One region of the Streptomyces sp. NPDC003691 genome, then DNA from elsewhere that is predicted to be linked to it. Evidence: riboswitches for the same ligand, from Rfam matches in the RefSeq annotation. Region 1 holds a riboswitch; each other region holds the start of a gene.

Region 1 (4,458 bases):
CCGGCGAACGCCCCCTGGTGCCGGGGGCGTACGGCGGCGGTGAGCCGTCCGTCCTCGCCCCCGGTCACCGTGCACACCACGTCGACGGTGTCGAACGTACCGCTGAGAACCAGCCCGGCGGAGCCGTCCACGGCCACGGTCACGGTCACCCCGGTCACCGTGAGCGTGACCCGGCCGCCCGCGGGCCAGCCGGTGGGGGAGCAGACGAGAACGAGGGTCAGCACGGTGTGTCCGGGGTCGAACCCCGGCTCCTGCGAACCGGCGGCACCCCGGCAGACACCGTCCGGGAACGTCACCAGCAGGTCGGCCAGTTGCGGGGGCAGCGCGGTGTCCGTGGCGCGCAGTACGGGGGGATCCCCCGGGCTCGTCAGGTGCGCTTTCAGGGCATCGAGATCCACCGGACCCCCTCTGTCGGCTACTGGTGCAGCGCGCCGTTCCCCATGATCTGTCCGGCCTCGGCCGGACCCACCTCGCGCCCGGCGTACCGGATACCGGGTTTTGTCCCGCGGACCACCGCCGAAAGGTCGTCCCACTTCTTGACGGCCTCGTTGAAGTACATCGTCTCCGTACCGTCCGGCCGCGTCAGCCGCGTGTACTGGGACCAGGATTCCGGCCAGACGGTCAGGAAGTTCTCGAAGAACCCACCGAACCGGGCCATTTCCGCGGTCATGATAATAAGCCGGTGGAATGCTTCCTCGGCTTTTTCGGGTATGCCCGATCCGGTCTTCACCAGCTTGTCGACATGGTTGTAAAGGGTCTCCAGGTCGTTGATCATCTGGAACCCTCCGATATCGAAGTCCGGAGCGGCCTCGGAGTAATTCGAGTTGACGCGCTGATTGGTCTGCACGGGCACCGGCTGCTCGGGTGCGGCCTGATTCCCGCGGGCGGCGAGAAAGCGCTCCGTGGCGCCGGCCCGGCCGATCGACCAGCCCTGGACGTAGAGATTCTGCTTCAGAACGTAGAGCCGGACCGCCTTGGCCCCGTAGTCCAGCTCGAAATCCACCCGTACGAACCGGGTATCGGGGTTCTGCGGGGATCCGATGCCGGGGTTGAAGTGGCCGCGCAGAAACCGAATCATCTCGCGGAACGCGGGCGCATCCGATTCGTAACCGGCCGCATAGGTGTGGACGTCCCCGTCTGCCATGACCATTCCGCGGACCCCCCGCCGGATTCCCCGTCGCCGTGGACCGCCACAGTCTCGCTGCTGTCCGGACGGATGCGCAAGGCTGCGATGCGCCGGGCCGCGGCGGAATTCCCCGGAACTGTGACGGAGGGCAAGATGTGTGCCGAAGGCGTCTTGTGGGGCGTGATGTGCGGGGCAGGCACCTTGAGGAAAGCCGGGGTGAGCGGTGGGCGCGGCCACCACCCGGGAGCGCCGGTACGGGGGCGGTGCGTCCCGCCCGGCAGCCCGGGTGCGGGAGCGCCGTCACCCGGCCCGGCGCTGTGGTCAACTCGCCTCCGTGCTCGTACGATTCGTCATCCCGGTCCCCGACCGGGTGACAACTTCATAGCCGTGTGTCTCTGGGGGAAGCCGGTGGGAGTCCGGCGCTGACCTGCAACCGTGTGCGGCGCGCTGCGCCGCGAGCCGGGATGCCCAGTACACGGTTCGCTTTGCTTCCTCCGCCAGGTCTGCGGCGTGAAGCCTTGCGCCCAGGGGCGTTCCGTCCCGTCTTCCGCCACAGGTCGCGGCGGGGCGGGGCGGCGTGATCCGCCCCGGTGTGCCGGGCGCGCGGCGGGCCCGGTCCGACGAAAGGCGTTCCATGCCCGCACAGCTCGCTCAGCGTGCCGCCGCCACCGCGGCGGTCCTCTCACTGGCTTTCGCCGCGGCACCCGCCGCCGCCGCACCCGCCGCGCCCGCGCACCGTACCAACGCTCCGGTGAAGGTCTCCCTCACCGTCCAGGGGCCCGACGGGCTGCTGTTCAGCGGAAAGGTCAGAACCAGGGGGCACGATGTGACCACCGCCTCCGGTGGTACCCACAAGTGCGACGGCACCAATGGCGGAGCCCATCCGGCCAAGGTGCCCACACCGACCGCCGCGCTCGACGATGCCGCCCGCAAGCACGGTTTCACCTGGGACGGCCCCTGGTACCCGTCCTTCGACGACTTCTTCGTCGACACCATCAAGAACGTGAGCGGCGGTGCATCGGCCTACTGGAGCATCGCCGTCAACGGCACGCCGACCCCGGTGGGCGGCTGCCAGTTCCGGATAAAGTCCGGCGATCTGGTCTCCTTCACCTGGACCGCTTTCTGACGGAGCGTCCGGGGCGGAGTCCCCGGAGCCGCACCCGCGGGCCGGGAGCCGGTCCGAAGCCTCCCGCCCGCGGGGCCCGGGAAGGGGCACGCTGCCGTACCGCGTTCCTGCGATGCGGCACTCGGCCGAACCGCGTTCCTACGGTGTGATCACCGATGACGCGGTTCCCGAGCGGAGGACATGGTCGATATGGATCTGGCGGGCGATGAACCGCCCGTTCTCGACATTGGCGCCGATGGCGACCGGGGCGAGAGAATTCCCGTCCGGGAGCCCCGCGTAGTACAGGCCGGGAATCGCCCCGAGAACGCCCTTCCGCTGGAGCGGCGCGCCGTGGCCGTCGAGGGCGCGCGCCGGGAGGATCCGGTAGTCGGGTCCGAAGCCGGTGCACCAGATGATCGAGGTGATGCCGTGGCGGGCGAGGTCGAGGCGGTCTCCGAACGGAGCGATGCGGTCCATGTCGACACGGGGGGCCGGGTGCTGTTCGGGGACCGGGAACCCCCGTTCCCTGATGCCGGTGTCGATGGTCTCGATCACCCGCCGGAAGCTGCGGGCGGACGCCTCGGCGACGGCGACGACGTTCTCCTCCAGCCGCAGGATCCCGCCGGCCGCCGCGCGCACGGAGCCGACGAGCACGACTCCCTTTCCGGCCAGCGTGGCGAGATTGAGATCGCCGGTGCCGTCCAGCACGGCCGCCACCGGGAGGCCGGGCAGCACCCCGCCGCGGCCGGCGTCGACGTTGCCCGCCCGGACGTACTCCTCCTCCAGGCCGAACACGAACATCCATTCGTGGAGGCTGCGGCCCCGGTAGTGCCGGGGCCAGGCGCCGTGGCGGCCGACCGACAGATAGACGCTCCGCCCGGCGTCCGCCAGCTCGTCGGCGATCTGCTGGCCGCTGATTCCCGCGCCCACCACCAGGACGGCACCGGCCGGCAGGGATCCGGGGTTGCGGTAGTCGTGGGAGTGCAGCCGGGTGACGGACGGGTCGATATCGGCGGCGAAGGAAGGGGTGCGGGGAGCGGCGTAACCGCCCACCGCCACCACGAGGTTGCGGCAGCCGATGGAACCCCCGTCGCGCAGCAGGGCCCTGAACCGCACGGCGCCGCGGCCGGAGGTATCCGGCGGACACTCGACCCGCCGGACGGCCGTGTGCTCCCGGATCCGGAGCTTCCGGTCCGCCGCATAGCGGCGCAGCCGCCGGGCCAGTTCGCGGCCCGGCATAAAGCCGTCGGGGTCGTCTCCGTCGTACTCCCGGCCGGGGAACCGCACCGACCGGTTGCCGCTTCCCACCAGCAGACTGTCCCACCGCTCGTGCCCCCATGACTGGCCGATCCGCCCCCGCTCCAGCACCAGGTGCTCCCGGCCCAGGGCCTGAAGGGAGGCGGCCGTGCCGCAGCCCTGCTGGCCCGCGCCGATGATGACGGTCTCGGCGTACTCGGTGCTCGCGGTGTGCTCGGTGTGCTGGGAGTTCTGGTTGTGCTGGGCGTTCTCGGCGTTTCCGGTGCTGCTTCCGACCTCTGACACGGTCGACTCCTCCTGCCGGACGGGTAGGAGTTCGGATCTTGTCCCGTCAAGTCGACTTGATGTCAACTGGGGGCATGACGCGACATGGTGTCTCCATCGGTGAAGCGGCGGCGCTGTACGGCCTTGCGCCGTCCACGGTGCGGTGGTGGGAGGACCGGGGTGTGCTCGACCCGCCGGCCCGTGCGGGTGGCAAACGGCTCTACGGCGAGGCGGACCTCCGCCGTCTCGGTCTCGCCTATCTCTGCTGTGTGGTGGGCCGGATGCCCTTGGACCAGGCGGCCGTCGTCACCTCGGGAAAGGCGGCGATCCCCGCCTGGCGCACCGCCGTCGGCGAACAGATGGAACTGCTGGAGCAGCGGATCGGGCAGTTGCGGGCGGCCCTGGAGTACCTTCGCCATCTCCGGCTCTGCGAGGACGACGACATCGTCCGGGACTGCCCCCTCCTGGAGTCCGAACTCGCCGCGCACACCCCGCGCGGAGCCGTCCCCGGTGCCGACCTGGTCTCCGCCGCCCGTGCCGCGCGGGCTGTCGGTATCCGGCACACGGAGACCGGGTCCGGTGACGAAAGTCCGCCCGGTGCGGCGTCCGGTTCCCCGTCCGGTGACGAAAGTCCGGTGTGCTGCCCCGGCTGCGGGGAGCCGGTGCGGCCGGCCTCCGGCGGCCGGCCCCGTACGTACTGTTCGGC
Region 2 (4,458 bases), on a different contig from region 1:
TGTCGTAGACGCCGGGGCCCGCTTCGCGGGGGTAGCCGTGGGCGGCGAGTTCATGGGCGATCTGCATATGGGAGCGGGCCGCTTCCAGGCTGATCACGTCGGCGTCGAGATCGTCGATGGCGTCGACGATGTCGCCGAACTCGGCGTAGCACATATGGGTGTGGATCTGGGTCTCCGGCGCCGTGCCGCCGGTGGTGAGGCGGAAGGCCTCGGTGGCCCAGGCGAGATAGTCCGCGTGCCCGGCGGTGCGCAGGGGCAGGGTCTCCCGGAGGGCGGGCTCGTCGACCTGGATGATGCGGGTACCGGCCGCTTCGAGGTCGTTCACCTCGTCGCGCAGGGCCAGGGCGACCTGGCGGGCGGTGGTGGCGAGGGGCTGGTCGTCGCGGACGAAGGACCAGGCGAGCATGGTGACCGGGCCGGTGAGCATGCCCTTGACCGGACGGTCCGTGAGGGACTGGGCGTAGCGGGTCCAGCGGACGGTCATGGGGTCGGGGCGGGAGATGTCGCCGGCCAGGACGGGCGGCCGGACATAGCGGGTTCCGTAGGACTGGACCCAGCCGTTCCGGGTGGTGAGGTAGCCGGTGAGCTGTTCGGCGAAGTACTGCACCATGTCGTTGCGTTCGGCCTCGCCGTGGACGAGGACGTCGATTCCGGCCTTCTCCTGGAATGCGACGACCTCCCGGATCTCGGCCTTGACGGCCTCCTCGTAGGCGGCGGTGCCGATACGTCCGGTCCGCAGGTCGGCGCGGGCGGTGCGCACTCCGGTGGTCTGCGGGAAGGAGCCGATGGTGGTGGTCGGCAGCGGGGGCAGTCCGAGGTGCGCGCGCTGGGCCGCGGTGCGCGCCCCGTAGGGCTGGGAGCGGCGGGCGTCGGCCGCGGTGACGGCGGCCGTCCGGGCGCGGACCGCCGGGTCGTGGGTGAGGGACGAGGCGGCCCGGGCGGCACGGGCCGCACGGTTGGCGGAGAGTTCGCCCTCGACGGCGGCGGTTCCGTGGGTCAGTCCGCGGGCCAGGGTGGCGATCTCGTCGGTCTTCTGCCGGGCGAAGGCCAGCCAGCGCAGGACACCGGGGTCGATATCGCGTTCACCGGCGGTGTCGAGGGGGACATGGAGCAGGGAGCAGGAGGCCGCCACGTCGACCCGGTCGGCGAGCCCCAGCAGGGTGCCCAGGGTGCCGAGGGACTTCTCCAGGTCGCCGGTCCAGATATTGCGGCCGTCGACGACTCCGGCCACCAGGCGTTTGCCGGGGAGACCGCCCGCGGCGGCGAGGTCGTTCAGGTTCGCGGCGGCGGGGCCGGTGAAATCGATCGCCAGTCCTTCGACGGGGGCTGCGGCCAGGACGCGGAGCGCCTCGCCGAGCCGGTCGAAGTAGGAGCCGACCAGGATGCGGGGCCGGTCCGCCAGGGTGCCGAGGTCGCGGTAGGCGCGGGCGGCGGCGTTCAGTTCGGCGGGGGTACGGTCCTGGACCAGGGCGGGTTCGTCGAGCTGCACCCACTCGGCGCCGGCCGCCCGCAGCCGGGCGAGGACCTCGGCGTAGACCGGGAGCAGCCGGTCCAGCAGGGTCAGCGGGTCGAAGCCGGGGGCGGTGCCGGGCGCGGGCTTGGCCAGCAGCAGATAGGTGACGGGGCCGACCAGGACCGGCCGGGCTGCCGCGCCGAGGGCGAGGGCCTCCCGGAGTTCGGCGAGCTGCTTGGCCGGATCGGCGGTGAAGACGGTGTCCGGTCCCAGCTCCGGGACCAGATAGTGGTAGTTGGTGTCGAACCACTTGGTCATTTCCAGCGGCGCGGTGTCCCGGGTGCCCCGGGCCATCGCGAAGTACCCGTCCAGCGGGTCGGCGGCGACGGCGGCGCGGTGCCGCTCCGGGATCGCGCCCACCATGACGGTGGTGTCGAGGACGTGGTCGTAGTACGAGAAGTCACCGGTGGGGACTTCGCCGATACCGGCGTCGGCGAGCTGCCGCCAGGTGGCCCGGCGCAGCCCGGCCGCGGTGGTGTGGAGGGCGTCCGCGGTCACGGTGCCCTTCCAGTAGCCCTCGACGGCCTTCTTCAGCTCCCGGTCCCGCCCCTGGCGGGGGTAGCCGTACACGGTGGCACGTGCTGCCGCGGCTGCGGACTTGGTGGTCACGGAGATCTCCTTCGCGAGATGAATCCCTGAGATCCCGGCAACGGGACGAGAAGCGCGAAGGGTGACGTACCGGACGGCCGGGCCGGGTTGTACGGCACGATCCGCAGGTATGTACGCCGACCCGCCCTCGAGGTCACCGGAATATCCGCGCACGGAGACGTCCGCGCGCGGGCAACGGGCAGGTCTTCGGACTCGCGGGCACGCCTGCCGGTCTCCCGGCGGGCACCTACTGGCCGTCGCTTCCCAGGCCCGGCTCGGGCCCAGTGCGTATGACGGCGGTCGTTCCCGCTCACCGCTGCGGGGCAGTCCCGGATTTTCACCGGGTTCCCTCTTACGGCGCGCCCGTCCGGCTGACGGGGCGAACCAGTTGCACGGGCCAGCCTATGCCACCGGCGGTACGGCGACGGTCCCCGTCCGCCGTACGGACGGCGGGCGGGGACCGGGGTGGTGCGGGAGGAGCAAGGAGCTTTTTCTCAGGCGGCCTTGGAGAGGGCGGACCGGCCGGTCCGGGCCACGGGCCGGAGCGGGGTCGCGGGGCCGGCCGCGGGGCGTCGGCCCTCCTGCCGGGGCCAGAGGAGAAGGGCGCCCGCGGTGCCCGTGACGGCGAGGGCGGCGAGGACGGACCAGGTGAGGACGTAGCCCCCGTGCGTACCGAGCCATCCGGCGATGGGGTAGGTGATCAGCCAGGCCAGGTGCGAGAGGGAGAACTGGGCCGCGAACGCCTGGGGGATCGCGCTCCGTTCGACGGAGGCCCGCAGGACCGCGCCGGTCGGGGTGATGACCAGGGCCATACCGGCGCCGATGACGGCCCAGACGACCGCCGTACCGGCGCGGGAGGCCAGGTCCGCCGCGACCGTGATCACCGCGGCGATAGTGCCGGTGACCAGGACTCCGGCGCCGGTCGTCATGACGGTGCGGGCGGCGACCCGGTCGAGGATCCGGGGCAGTACGAGGGCGGCCAGGAGGGTGCCGCCGCCGGAGGCGGCGAGCATCCAGCCGACGTCCGACTGCGAACCGCCGAGTTCGTCGCGGACGTAGTTGACGGTGTTGACGACGACGATCGAACCGGCCGCCGCGACCACCAGGTTGAGGGCCATGACGCCGCGCAGCCGCGGGGTCCGCAGGAAGGTCCGGATGCCCGCCGCGGCCTTGTCCCAGGCCCGGGTCTGGGTGGTGGGGCGGGCCTCGGGGATACGGGCCGGGAGGACGAGCAGTGCGGAGATCAGGAAGCCGGCGGAGGTGCCGAGGAACAGCCAGTTGAAGCTGATGAACGCCAGGGCGACCGCGGCCAGGACCGGGCTGAGCAGGCTCTCCATGGTGGAGGCGACCTGGGAGGCGGACAGCGCCCGGGTGTAGTCGGACTCGTCGGTCACGACATCGGGGATGACGGCCTGGAAGGTCGGGGTGAAGGCCGCGGAGGCGGCCTGGAGCAGGCCGATCAGTACGTAGATGTGCCAGATCTCGGTGACGAACGGCAGGGCCAGGACGACCGCGGCGCGCACCACGTCGAGGAGGACCAGGAAGGTTCTTCTGGGGAAGCGGGCGGCGTAGGCGGCGGCGAGCGGGGCGATGACCACGTACATGACCATCTTGACGGTCAGGGCGGTGCCGAGGACGGTACCGGCGCTCGGGCCGGCGAGTTCGTAGGCGAGCAGTCCGAGGGCCACCGTCGTCAGCCCGGTCCCGAAGAGGGAGATGATCTGGGCGCTGAAGAGATAGCGGTAGTCGCGGTTGGCGAAGAGGGCCATGGCGGTGTTCCTTCCGGGTCCGTGCGGCGGGGCACGGCCCCTCCGCGGGGTCCGTGCCCCGCGGCGGGAGGCGGTGGCGTTCCTAGTCATCGGTGCCGCTCTCCGGGACGAGGCCGGCGAGCAGGTTGAACGAGCCGGTGAGGATGTTGAGGGCGACGACGCCGACCACATCGGCTATCGCGCGGTCGCCGTAGCCGTGGGCCCGCAGTGCGGCGACCTCGTCGTCGGTGATCGACGCCGGTTCGCGGTAGATCCGGAGGGCGAGGGCGATGATCGCGGCGATCGCGGGATCGGCCGAGGTGCCCTCGCGGGCCCGCTCGATCTCCTCCTCGGCCACTCCGAGCGCGCGGGCCGCGCCGGTGTGGGCGTCGAGACAGAGCCCGCAGCCCTGCTGGACCTGGACGGCGATGGAGATCCGTTCGCTGATCCTGCGGTCCAGCTTGGCCCGTCCCATGGCCCGGCTGAGCTGGAGGTATCCGCCCAGTACGGCGGGTGAGTGCGCCATGGTGGAGACCATGTCGCCGATCCGGCCGTGACGGGAGACCAGCTCGGCGAGGAGGTCCCGCGAGGCGCCGACGGCGGTTTCGG
Region 3 (4,458 bases), on a different contig from region 1:
CCCGTAGAAGAACAGCCCCTCGATACAGGCCGCGAAGCAGATCAGATTGAGCAGGAAGCGCCGGCGGTCCTCCTGAGTGTCCAGCTGGTCCAGCTTCTCGACCTGGTCCATCCAGCGGAAGCAGAACTGGGCCTTCTCCCGGATGGACGGGATGTTCTCGACCGCCGCGAAGGCCGCGTTGCGGTCCTCCGGGTCGGGGAGATAGGTGTCCAGCAGCGTCAGATAGAACTGGACGTGCACCGCCTCCTCGAAGAGCTGACGGCTGAGGTAGAGCCGTGCCTCCGGGGAGTTGATGTGCTTGTAGAGGGTGAGCACCAGATTGTTGGCGACGATCGAGTCGCCGGTGGCGAAGAACGCCACCAGCCGTCCGATCAGGTGCTGCTCGCCCGGGGTCAGCCTGGCCAGGTCGGCGACGTCCGAGTGGAGGTCGACCTCCTCCACCGTCCAGGTGTTCTTGATGGCGTCGCGGTACCGCTCGTAGAAGTCGGGGTAGCGCATCGGCCGCAGGGTGAGCTCGAAGCCCGGGTCCAGCAGGTTCTGCGGACGGGCGGCGGGCGTTTCCGGGGTGGGCATTACTGGCAGGCCTCGCAGGACTCGGGGTTCTCCAGGGAGCAGGCGACCGCCTCTTCGGGGGTGACCTGCGCCGGTACGGGGGCGGTGGCGGCGGCCGTGCCGCTCGCGGCCCGGGCGATCCGGGTCGCGGGGCGGGACCGCAGGTAGTACGTGGTCTTCAGACCCTGCTTCCAGGCGTACGCGTACATCGAGCTGAGCTTCCCGATGGTCGGCGTCTCCAGGAACAGGTTCAGCGACTGCGACTGGTCGAGATAGGGCGTCCGGGCCGCCGCCATGTCGATCAGACCGCGCTGCGGGATCTCCCACGCCGTGCGGTACAGCTCGCGGATCTCGGACGGGACCCAGGAGAAGCCCTGGACCGAGCCGCTGGCGTCGCGCAGCGCCTCCCGGGTCTGCGCGTCCCAGACCCCGAGCTTCTTCAGGTCGGCCACCAGATAGGAGTTCACCTGGAGGAACTCGCCCGAGAGGGTCTCGCGCTTGAAGAGGTTGGAGACCTGGGGCTCGATGCACTCGTACACACCGGCGATGGACGCGATGGTCGCGGTCGGCGCGATGGCGAGCAGCAGGGAGTTCCGCATGCCGGTACGGGCGATCCGGGCGCGCAGCGCCTCCCAGCGCTCCGGCCAGTTCCGCTCGGTGCCGTAGTGGTCGGGGTGCAGGACGCCCCGGGCGGCCCGGGTCTTCTCCCAGGCGGGGAAGGTGCCGTGGCGCTCGGCGAGATCCGCGGACGCCTCGTAGGCGGCCAGCATGATCCGCTCGGCGATCCGGGTCGACAGCGCGCGGGCCTCGGGGGAGTCGAAGGGCAGCCGCAGCTGGAAGAAGACGTCCTGGAGGCCCATGGCGCCCAGGCCGACCGGGCGCCAGCGGGCGTTCGAGCGGCCCGCCTGCTCGGTCGGGTAGAAGTTGATGTCCACGACCCGGTCGAGGAAGGTCACCGCGGTGCGGACGGTGGCGTCCAGCCGCTCCCAGTCGATGTCCCCGCCGGCCACGAAGGCGCCGAGGTTGACCGAGCCCAGGTTGCAGACCGCGGTCTCGCCGTCGTCCGTGACCTCCAGGATCTCGGTGCAGAGGTTCGACGAGTGGACCGTGTGGCCCTTCTCCGCGGTCTGGTTGGCGGTGCGGTTGGCGGCGTCCTTGAAGGTCATCCAGCCGTTGCCGGTCTGGGCGAGGGTCCGCATCATCCGGCCGTACAGATCACGGGCGGGCATGGTCTTGCGGGCCAGGCCCTTCGCCTCGGCGGCCCGGTAGGCGGCGTCGAACTCCTCGCCCCACAGGTCCACCAGCTCGGGAGTGTCGGCCGGGGAGAAGAGCGACCAGTCGGCGTCGGCGTCGACCCGGCGCATGAACTCGTCCGGAATCCAGTGCGCGAGATTGAGGTTGTGGGTGCGCCGGGCGTCCTCGCCGGTGTTGTCGCGCAGCTCCAGGAACTCCTCGATGTCCGCGTGCCAGGTCTCCAGGTAGACGGCGGCGGCGCCCTTGCGCCGGCCGCCCTGGTTCACCGCGGCGACCGAGGCGTCGAGGGTCTTCAGGAAGGGCACGATGCCGTTGGAGTGGCCGTTGGTGCCGCGGATCAGGGAGCCGCGGGCCCGGATCCGGGAGTACGAGAGCCCGATACCGCCGGCGTGCTTGGAGAGCCGCGCCACCTGGTGGTAGCGGTCGTAGATGGAATCCAGCTCGTCCAGCGGGGAGTCCAGCAGATAGCAGGACGACATCTGCGGATGACGGGTGCCCGAGTTGAAGAGCGTCGGCGACGACGGCAGATAGTCGAGGCGGCTCATCAGCCCGTACAGGGCGAGCACCTCGTCCAGGGCGCGGACGGACTCGTCCTCCGCCAGTCCGCAGGCCACCCGGAGCATGAAGTGCTGCGGGGTCTCCACCACCTGGCGGGTGATGGGGTGGCGCAGCAGATAGCGGCTGTACAGGGTGCGGAGCCCGAAGTAGCCGAAGCGGTCGTCGGCGGCCGGGTCGACCGCCGCGTCCAGCCGCTCGGCGTGCAGCTCCGCGAAGGCGGCCGTACGGTCCGCGATCAGGCCCTCCGCATGGCCCACCCGGACCGAGGCGGAGAAGGAGTCCGAGCCCTGGCCCGCGGCCTCGTCGGCGATGGTCCGGGTCAGCAGCCGGGCGGCGAGCCGGGAGTAGGAGGGGTCCTCCGAGATCAGGCCCGCGGCGGCGTCGGTGGCGAGCCGGTGGAGTTCCGCCGCGTCCGATCCGGGGTGCCGGCCGCGGAGTGCGGCGGCGGCGACCCTTCCGGGGTCGGTGTCCGGCAGATCGGCGGTGAGGTCGGTCAGGGTCCGCAGCAGGGCGGTCCCCGGCCCGTCCTCGGGCGTCGCGGCAGCGGCGGGCCCGGGGGTCTGCCCGGGAAGCTGCTGGGCGGTGCCTGAAGCCGGATCGGCTGGCGCGATGGTCACGTGGGGCTCTCCCTCGCTCGGCTCACGGGCCGCGGGCGGGGGAGGGTGGGCAGGCCGGATGCGCCATGCCGGAAAAGGGCAGCGCGTACGGCGTCCACCGGCCCAACCGCGAGGCCCGGACGTCTCGGCACCCGGGTCGGACGATCCGGGTGCGCTGTCGGCAGACGGCCGGACTCGCCCGGCCCGACAAAGCAGGCCGAAGCACACCGTTGCGGGACAGTTCCGGATTCACACCGGATTCCTCTGCGGTGACAGCGAGATGAGCATACATGTGGGGGCACCGCCGAAGCGTTGCCCCCACATGTTGTGTCGTGCCTCTCACGCTCCCGCACGGTTCGGGGACGCCCCGCCCCATGATCGCCCCTTCGTGAGCGGGCGGCTCCCCTGCCGGGGCGGGCTGGCCGGGCCCTCTTCCAGGGGTGGGTACGCGCCGGATCCCAAGGAGGCCGGGTCCTTTTCCGGGGCGGGGGCGGTGAAGGCCGTAGGGGCGCGGGGAACTGCGCGACCAGCCGCGGCGGAGTGGTACTCGGCGGGCGGCATGGAGTGCCGTGACGGATTCCGTCTTGCGCCCGGCCCGGTGGCGACCATCCGCGACCGTGCGCTGTCGTGGGCCGATCGCGCGGTTCCTCCCCCTACGCCTTCGGCGTGGGACCCCCGGCGCCCCTGAGCTGTCCGGCCTTGCCCACTCCGGAAAGGTGCGCCGCGCCTCTGGGCTGCTCCGCCTCGTCCGGCCCGGAAAGGGCCCGGCCCCGGAGCGGGGCTCCGGGGCCGGGCGGGACGAAAACGGGGGCTCTAGTCCTGGGGGCGGCGGAGGCGGGCGACGAACTTGTAGCGGTCGCCGCGGTACACCGAGCGCACCCACTCCACCGGCTCACCCTGCGCGTCCAGCGAGTGCCGCGAGAGCATCAGCATCGGCAGGCCGACGTCCGTACCGAGCAGCCCGGCCTCCCGCGGGGTGGCCAGGGAGGTCTCGATGGTCTCCTCGGCCTCGGCGAGATGGACGTCGTAGACCTCGGCCAGTGCCGTGTAGAGGGAGGTGTACTTGACCAGGCTGCGCCGGAGCGCCGGGAAGCGCTTGGCCGACAGATGGGTGGTCTCGATGGCCATCGGTTCGCCGCTGGCCAGCCGGAGGCGTTCGATCCGGAGCACCCGGCCGCCGGTGGTGATGTCGAGCAGCCCGGCGAGGGTGTCGTCGGCGGTGACATAGCCGATGTCGAGCAGCTGGGAGGTGGGTTCGAGGCCCTGCGCCTTCATGTCCTCGGTGTACGAGGTCAGTTGCAGAGCCTGGGAGACCTTGGGCTTGGCGACAAAGGTCCCCTTGCCCTGGATGCGCTCCAGCCGGCCTTCGACGACCAGCTCCTGGAGCGCCTGGCGCACGGTGGTGCGCGAGGTGTCGAATTCGGCCGCGAGCGTGCGCTCCGGCGGTACCGGAGTCCCCGGGGGCAGGGTCTCCGTCATGTCGAGGAGGTGCCTTTTG
Region 4 (4,458 bases), on a different contig from region 1:
TCGGCGGAGCCATCGGCACGGGCCTTTTCCTCGGCGCCGGCAAGGGCATCTCCAAAGCGGGCCCCAGCCTCATCCTCGCCTACGCCATCGCGGGCGTGGTCATCTTCTTCATCATGCGGGCGCTGGGCGAGCTGCTGATGTACCGCCCGGTCGCGGGCTCGTTCTCCGAGTACGCGCGGGAGTTCGTCGGCCCCTTCGCGGGCTTCGCCACCGGCTGGACGTACTGGCTGTTCTGGGTCGTCACCGGAATGACCGAGGTCACCGCGGCCGCCGAGTACATGACGTACTGGTTCGACCTGCCGCAGTGGATCTCGGCCCTGGCCTTCACGGTCATCCTCTATCTCGCCAACCTGATCTCCGTGAAGATCTTCGGCGAGCTGGAGTTCTGGTTCTCCATGGTCAAGGTCACCGCCATCATCGGCATGATCCTGATCTGCGCCGGAATCATCACCCTGGGCTTCACCGACGCCGGTGACACCGCCTCCTTCTCCCTCCTCTGGAGCGACGGCGGCTTCTTCCCCAAGGGCCTCGGCGGCACCCTGATGACCCTCCAGATCGTGATGTTCGCCTTCCTGGCGGTCGAACTGGTCGGAGTCACCGCCGGTGAGTCCAAGGACCCGGAGAAGACCCTCCCCAAGGCCATCAACACCGTGCCGTGGCGGATCGCCGTCTTCTACGTCGGCGCCCTGATCATGATCCTGTCGGTCGTCTCCTGGACCAACTTCCAGCCGGGCGTCTCCCCGTTCGTCGCCGCCTTCGACCAGATGGGCCTCCAGATCGGCGCGGGCATCGTCAACTTCGTGGTGCTCACCGCGGCGCTGTCGTCCTGCAACTCCGGTATGTACTCCACCGGCCGGATGCTCCGCGACCTCGCGCTCAACAGCCAGGGCCCGAAGCTCTTCACCAAGCTCACCAAGCACGGCACCCCGCTGATCGGCACCACCTTCTCCGCCGGTCTGATGCTGATCGGTGTGTGGATCAACTACCAGTGGCCCGGCGACGCCTTCAACAAGATCGTCTCCTTTGCCACCATCTCCGGTATGTGGGCCTGGATCATGATCCTGGTCAGCCATATCCGCTACCGCGCCAAGGCCGCCCGCGGCGAGGTCGCCGAATCCTCCTTCAAGGCCCCCGGCGCCCCCTGGACGAGCTGGTTCGCGCTGGCGTTCATCGGCATGGTGATCGTCCTGATGGGCATCGACAAGGACGCCCGGATCTCGCTCTATGTGGCACCGCTCTGGGCGCTGGTGCTCGGGGTCTCGTATCTCGTCCTCCGGGCGAAGAACCCGGAGGGCACGGCCTTCGCCAAGCGCTGACGGCCACCGGGCCGTCATCCGCGGCCCCCGAACGTGCCGGACGGCGGGTGGGCGACTGCCTGCCCGCCCCACCCGCCGCCCGGCATCCCCTTTTTTCCAGGCTCGGTTCGCCTCCGGGGCGCCTAAGACGAGTTCTTCAGTCGATCGTGCTCGGCCGCTCGTTCCTCGCGGCCTCCGCGCGTTCTCCTTCCAGAACTCGCCGCGCCCCTTCGGCTCACTCGCGGTCCGACAGCCGGGGACCGGCCCTTCCGCCGTCCGCCCCGGCACCCTTCCGCCGTCCGCCCGGCGCGCGTTTATCCTGATCCGCATGCTGACGCTCACCCAGGACCTCTACGACCGGATCGTCGCGCACGCCCGCGCCGACCACCCCGACGAGGCGTGCGGCATCGTCGCGGGCCCCGAGGGCAGCGACCGGCCGGAACGATTCATCCCCATGGAGAACGCGGCCCGGTCGTCCACGTTCTACGAATTCGACTCGGGCGACCTCCTGAAGCTCTACCGCGAGCTGGACGACAACGACGAGGTGCCGGTGATCGTCTACCACTCGCACACCATGACCGAGGCGTACCCGTCCCGCACGGACGTCAGCTACGCCGGTGAGCCGAACGCGCACTACGTCCTGGTCTCCACCGCCGACACCGCGGGCGAGGGACCCTTCCAGTTCCGCTCGTTCCGGATCGTCGACGAGAAGATCACGGAAGAGGAAGTCCGGGTCGTCGAGGCATACTGACCCGCAGCTCCACCCATCTCCACCCCACCGCTGTCGCTTCAACTCCATACGGGGCGCTGGGACCCAGGAAGCCGGTGCGAATCCGGCGCGGTCCCGCCACTGTGACCGGTCGACTGACACGTGCGCGCACTCCGCGCGCCGCGTCCGTCGGCCGTCAGCCAGGAACTGACCCATCGCCCTTCTCCCATGACCCAGGGGACGCGGATCCCCGGAGGAGGACCCACGCATGTCCACGCGCATATCCCGGCGCCCGTACGGCCGCCGTCGCCGTACCGCCCTGACCGCCGCGGCCGCCGCACTGCTCCCGCTGGCCCTCACCGCCTGCGGCTCCGGCTCGGACTCCGGCAAGGGCGGCGGCAAGGCCGCCGCGGCGCCCGGCTTCCCGTACACCGTCGACAACTGCGGCGTGAAGACCACCTACCAGGCGCCCCCGAAGCGGGCCGTCACCATGAACCAGCACGTCACCGAGGTCATGCTGGAGCTGGGCCTGGAGAAGTCCCTGGTCGGCACCGCCTATCTCGACGACGAGGTGCTCCCGCGCTACAAGAAGGCGTACGACGCGGTCCCGGTGCTCGCCAAGGAGTACCCGTCCAAGGAGAAGCTCCTCGCCGCGAACCCGGACTTCGTCTACGGCGGCTACGCCAGCGCCTTCGAGGCCAAGGACGGCCGCACCCGTGACGAGCTGAAGAAGGCCGGCATCGACACCCGGCTCAACCTGGAGTACTGCACGAAGGACCGGACCACCCTCGACGACGTCTACCGCGAGATAGCCGAGGTCGGCCGGACCTTCGGCGTCGGCGACCGGGCCGACAAGTGGATCGCGGACTCGCGGGCGTCGGTCGAGAAGACCGCGGCCGGGCTGAAGAAGACGCAGACCGCACCGGTGCCCGTCTTCGTCTACGACAGCGGCGACAAGACCGCGTTCACCGTCGGCGGCAAGGGCATCGGCAATGAGCTGATCACCCGCGCGGGCGGCCGCAATGTCTTCGCCGATATCCCCAAGAGCTTCGGCGACGCCACCTGGGAGCAGGTCGTGGCCCGCAAGCCCGAGGTGATCGTGATCTACGACTACGGCGCGACCAGCCTGGCTCAGAAGAAGCAGAAGCTGCTGACGGACCCCGCGCTGAAGGACGTCCCGGCGATCCGGAACAAGAAGTTCGCCGTCCTGCCGCTCTCCGACGCGGTCCTCGGCGTCCGCGCGCCGGACGCGATCGCCAAGCTGGCCCCGCAGCTCGCGCGATGACGCCCGCACCGCAGGGTGCCGCCGGAGCCCCGGGCTCCGGCGGCCCGCCCGCCCCGGAGCGGCCCGCACCCGCCGTGTCCGCCCCGGCGGACTCCGCGCCGCCCACAAGGCCCGCCGCCGGGGCCCCGGCCCCGGCGGTCCCGCCCGTCACCGGCCCGCCTCCGCGCAAGGACCGCAGCCCGGACGCGCCGCCCCCGCTGACGGAGCGCAGCCCGGACGCACCGCCCCCGCCCGGGAAATCCCGGCCGGAGGGCTCCGCGCCCGCGCTCTCCCGGCTCCGGTTCGGGGCCGTGGCCGCCGGGCTGCTGACGGCCCTGGCCGCCGCCGTCCTCGCGGCGCTCGCGCTCGGCTCCGTACGCATCCCGCCCCGCGAAGTCCTCGCGGCCCTGCTGCCCGGCGCCGAGCCCAGCCCCTTCCGCACGATCGTCGTGGACGTCCGGCTGCCGCGGGTGCTCCTCGGGGTGGTCGTCGGCGCCGGGCTCGGGGTCGTCGGCACGGTCCTCCAGGCCCTCGTACGCAACCGGCTCGCCGACCCGTTCCTGCTCGGGATCTCCTCCGGGGCGTCCACCGGCGCCGTACTCGTCCTGGTCCTCGGGATCGGCGTCACCACCACCGTCGCCCTGCCCGCGGGCGCCTTCGCGGGCTCCCTCGCCGCGTTCCTCCTGGTCTACGGGCTGGCGCGGAACGGCGGCGGGATGACCGGCACCCGGCTGGTCCTCGCCGGAGTCACCATCAGCTATGTCTTCACCGCCCTGACCACCCTGGTCCTCGTCGCCTCCTCCCGGCCCGAGCACTTCCGCGAGGCGCTGTACTGGTCGCTCGGCGGCCTCGGCAGCGCCCGCTGGGACAGCGTCTGGCTGCCCACGGCCGTCGTCTGCCTCGCGCTCCCGCTGCTGCTCGCCCTGGCCCGGCCGCTGGACCTGCTGCTGGTCGGGGAGGAGGGCGCGGTCGTCCTCGGGCTGGACGTCGCCCGCTTCCGGGCGGCCGTCTTCGTGCTGGTCTCGCTGGTCACCGCGGTACTGGTGGCGGCGAGCGGCGCGGTCGGCTTCATCGGCCTGATGGTCCCGCACGCCGCCCGGCTGCTGGTCGGCGCGGCGCACCGGGCGCTGCTGCCGGTGGCCGCCCTCGGCGGGGCCGTGGCCCTGGTGGTCGCCGACCTCGCGGCCCGT

What was found. A riboswitch is a leader RNA that binds a small molecule or an ion and turns the genes downstream of it on or off. The one in region 1 is predicted to bind cobalamin.
Positions count from the first base shown of each region.
Region 2: it holds a riboswitch for cobalamin, as region 1 does, so the genes downstream of both, metE (5-methyltetrahydropteroyltriglutamate--homocysteine S-methyltransferase) here and ACWDR0_RS17350 (DUF4430 domain-containing protein) in region 1, are expected to answer to the same signal.
Region 3: it holds a riboswitch for cobalamin, as region 1 does, so the genes downstream of both, ACWDR0_RS09445 (ribonucleoside-diphosphate reductase subunit alpha) here and ACWDR0_RS17350 (DUF4430 domain-containing protein) in region 1, are expected to answer to the same signal.
Region 4: it holds a riboswitch for cobalamin, as region 1 does, so the genes downstream of both, ACWDR0_RS09955 (ABC transporter substrate-binding protein) here and ACWDR0_RS17350 (DUF4430 domain-containing protein) in region 1, are expected to answer to the same signal.

Region 1 is NZ_JBSFNQ010000032.1:57,211-61,668, reverse strand. Features, by position in the region: gene ACWDR0_RS17360 (DUF6603 domain-containing protein) at 1-398, opposite strand, end outside; gene ACWDR0_RS17355 (ribosome-inactivating family protein) at 416-1,144, opposite strand; cobalamin riboswitch at 1,484-1,613, shown strand; gene ACWDR0_RS17350 (DUF4430 domain-containing protein) at 1,761-2,252, shown strand; gene ACWDR0_RS17345 (flavin-containing monooxygenase) at 2,391-3,773, opposite strand; gene ACWDR0_RS17340 (helix-turn-helix domain-containing protein) at 3,848-4,458, shown strand, end outside.
Region 2 is NZ_JBSFNQ010000022.1:17,127-21,584, forward strand. Features, by position in the region: gene metE (5-methyltetrahydropteroyltriglutamate--homocysteine S-methyltransferase) at 1-2,122, opposite strand, end outside; cobalamin riboswitch at 2,283-2,505, opposite strand; gene ACWDR0_RS13570 (MFS transporter) at 2,596-3,870, opposite strand; gene ACWDR0_RS13575 (carboxymuconolactone decarboxylase family protein) at 3,953-4,458, opposite strand, start outside.
Region 3 is NZ_JBSFNQ010000014.1:6,641-11,098, reverse strand. Features, by position in the region: gene ACWDR0_RS09450 (ribonucleotide-diphosphate reductase subunit beta) at 1-573, opposite strand, end outside; gene ACWDR0_RS09445 (ribonucleoside-diphosphate reductase subunit alpha) at 573-2,981, opposite strand; cobalamin riboswitch at 3,124-3,281, opposite strand; gene ACWDR0_RS09440 (GntR family transcriptional regulator) at 3,774-4,458, opposite strand, start outside.
Region 4 is NZ_JBSFNQ010000015.1:12,383-16,840, forward strand. Features, by position in the region: gene ACWDR0_RS09945 (amino acid permease) at 1-1,316, shown strand, start outside; gene ACWDR0_RS09950 (Mov34/MPN/PAD-1 family protein) at 1,624-2,046, shown strand; cobalamin riboswitch at 2,088-2,234, shown strand; gene ACWDR0_RS09955 (ABC transporter substrate-binding protein) at 2,273-3,289, shown strand; gene ACWDR0_RS09960 (FecCD family ABC transporter permease) at 3,286-4,458, shown strand, end outside.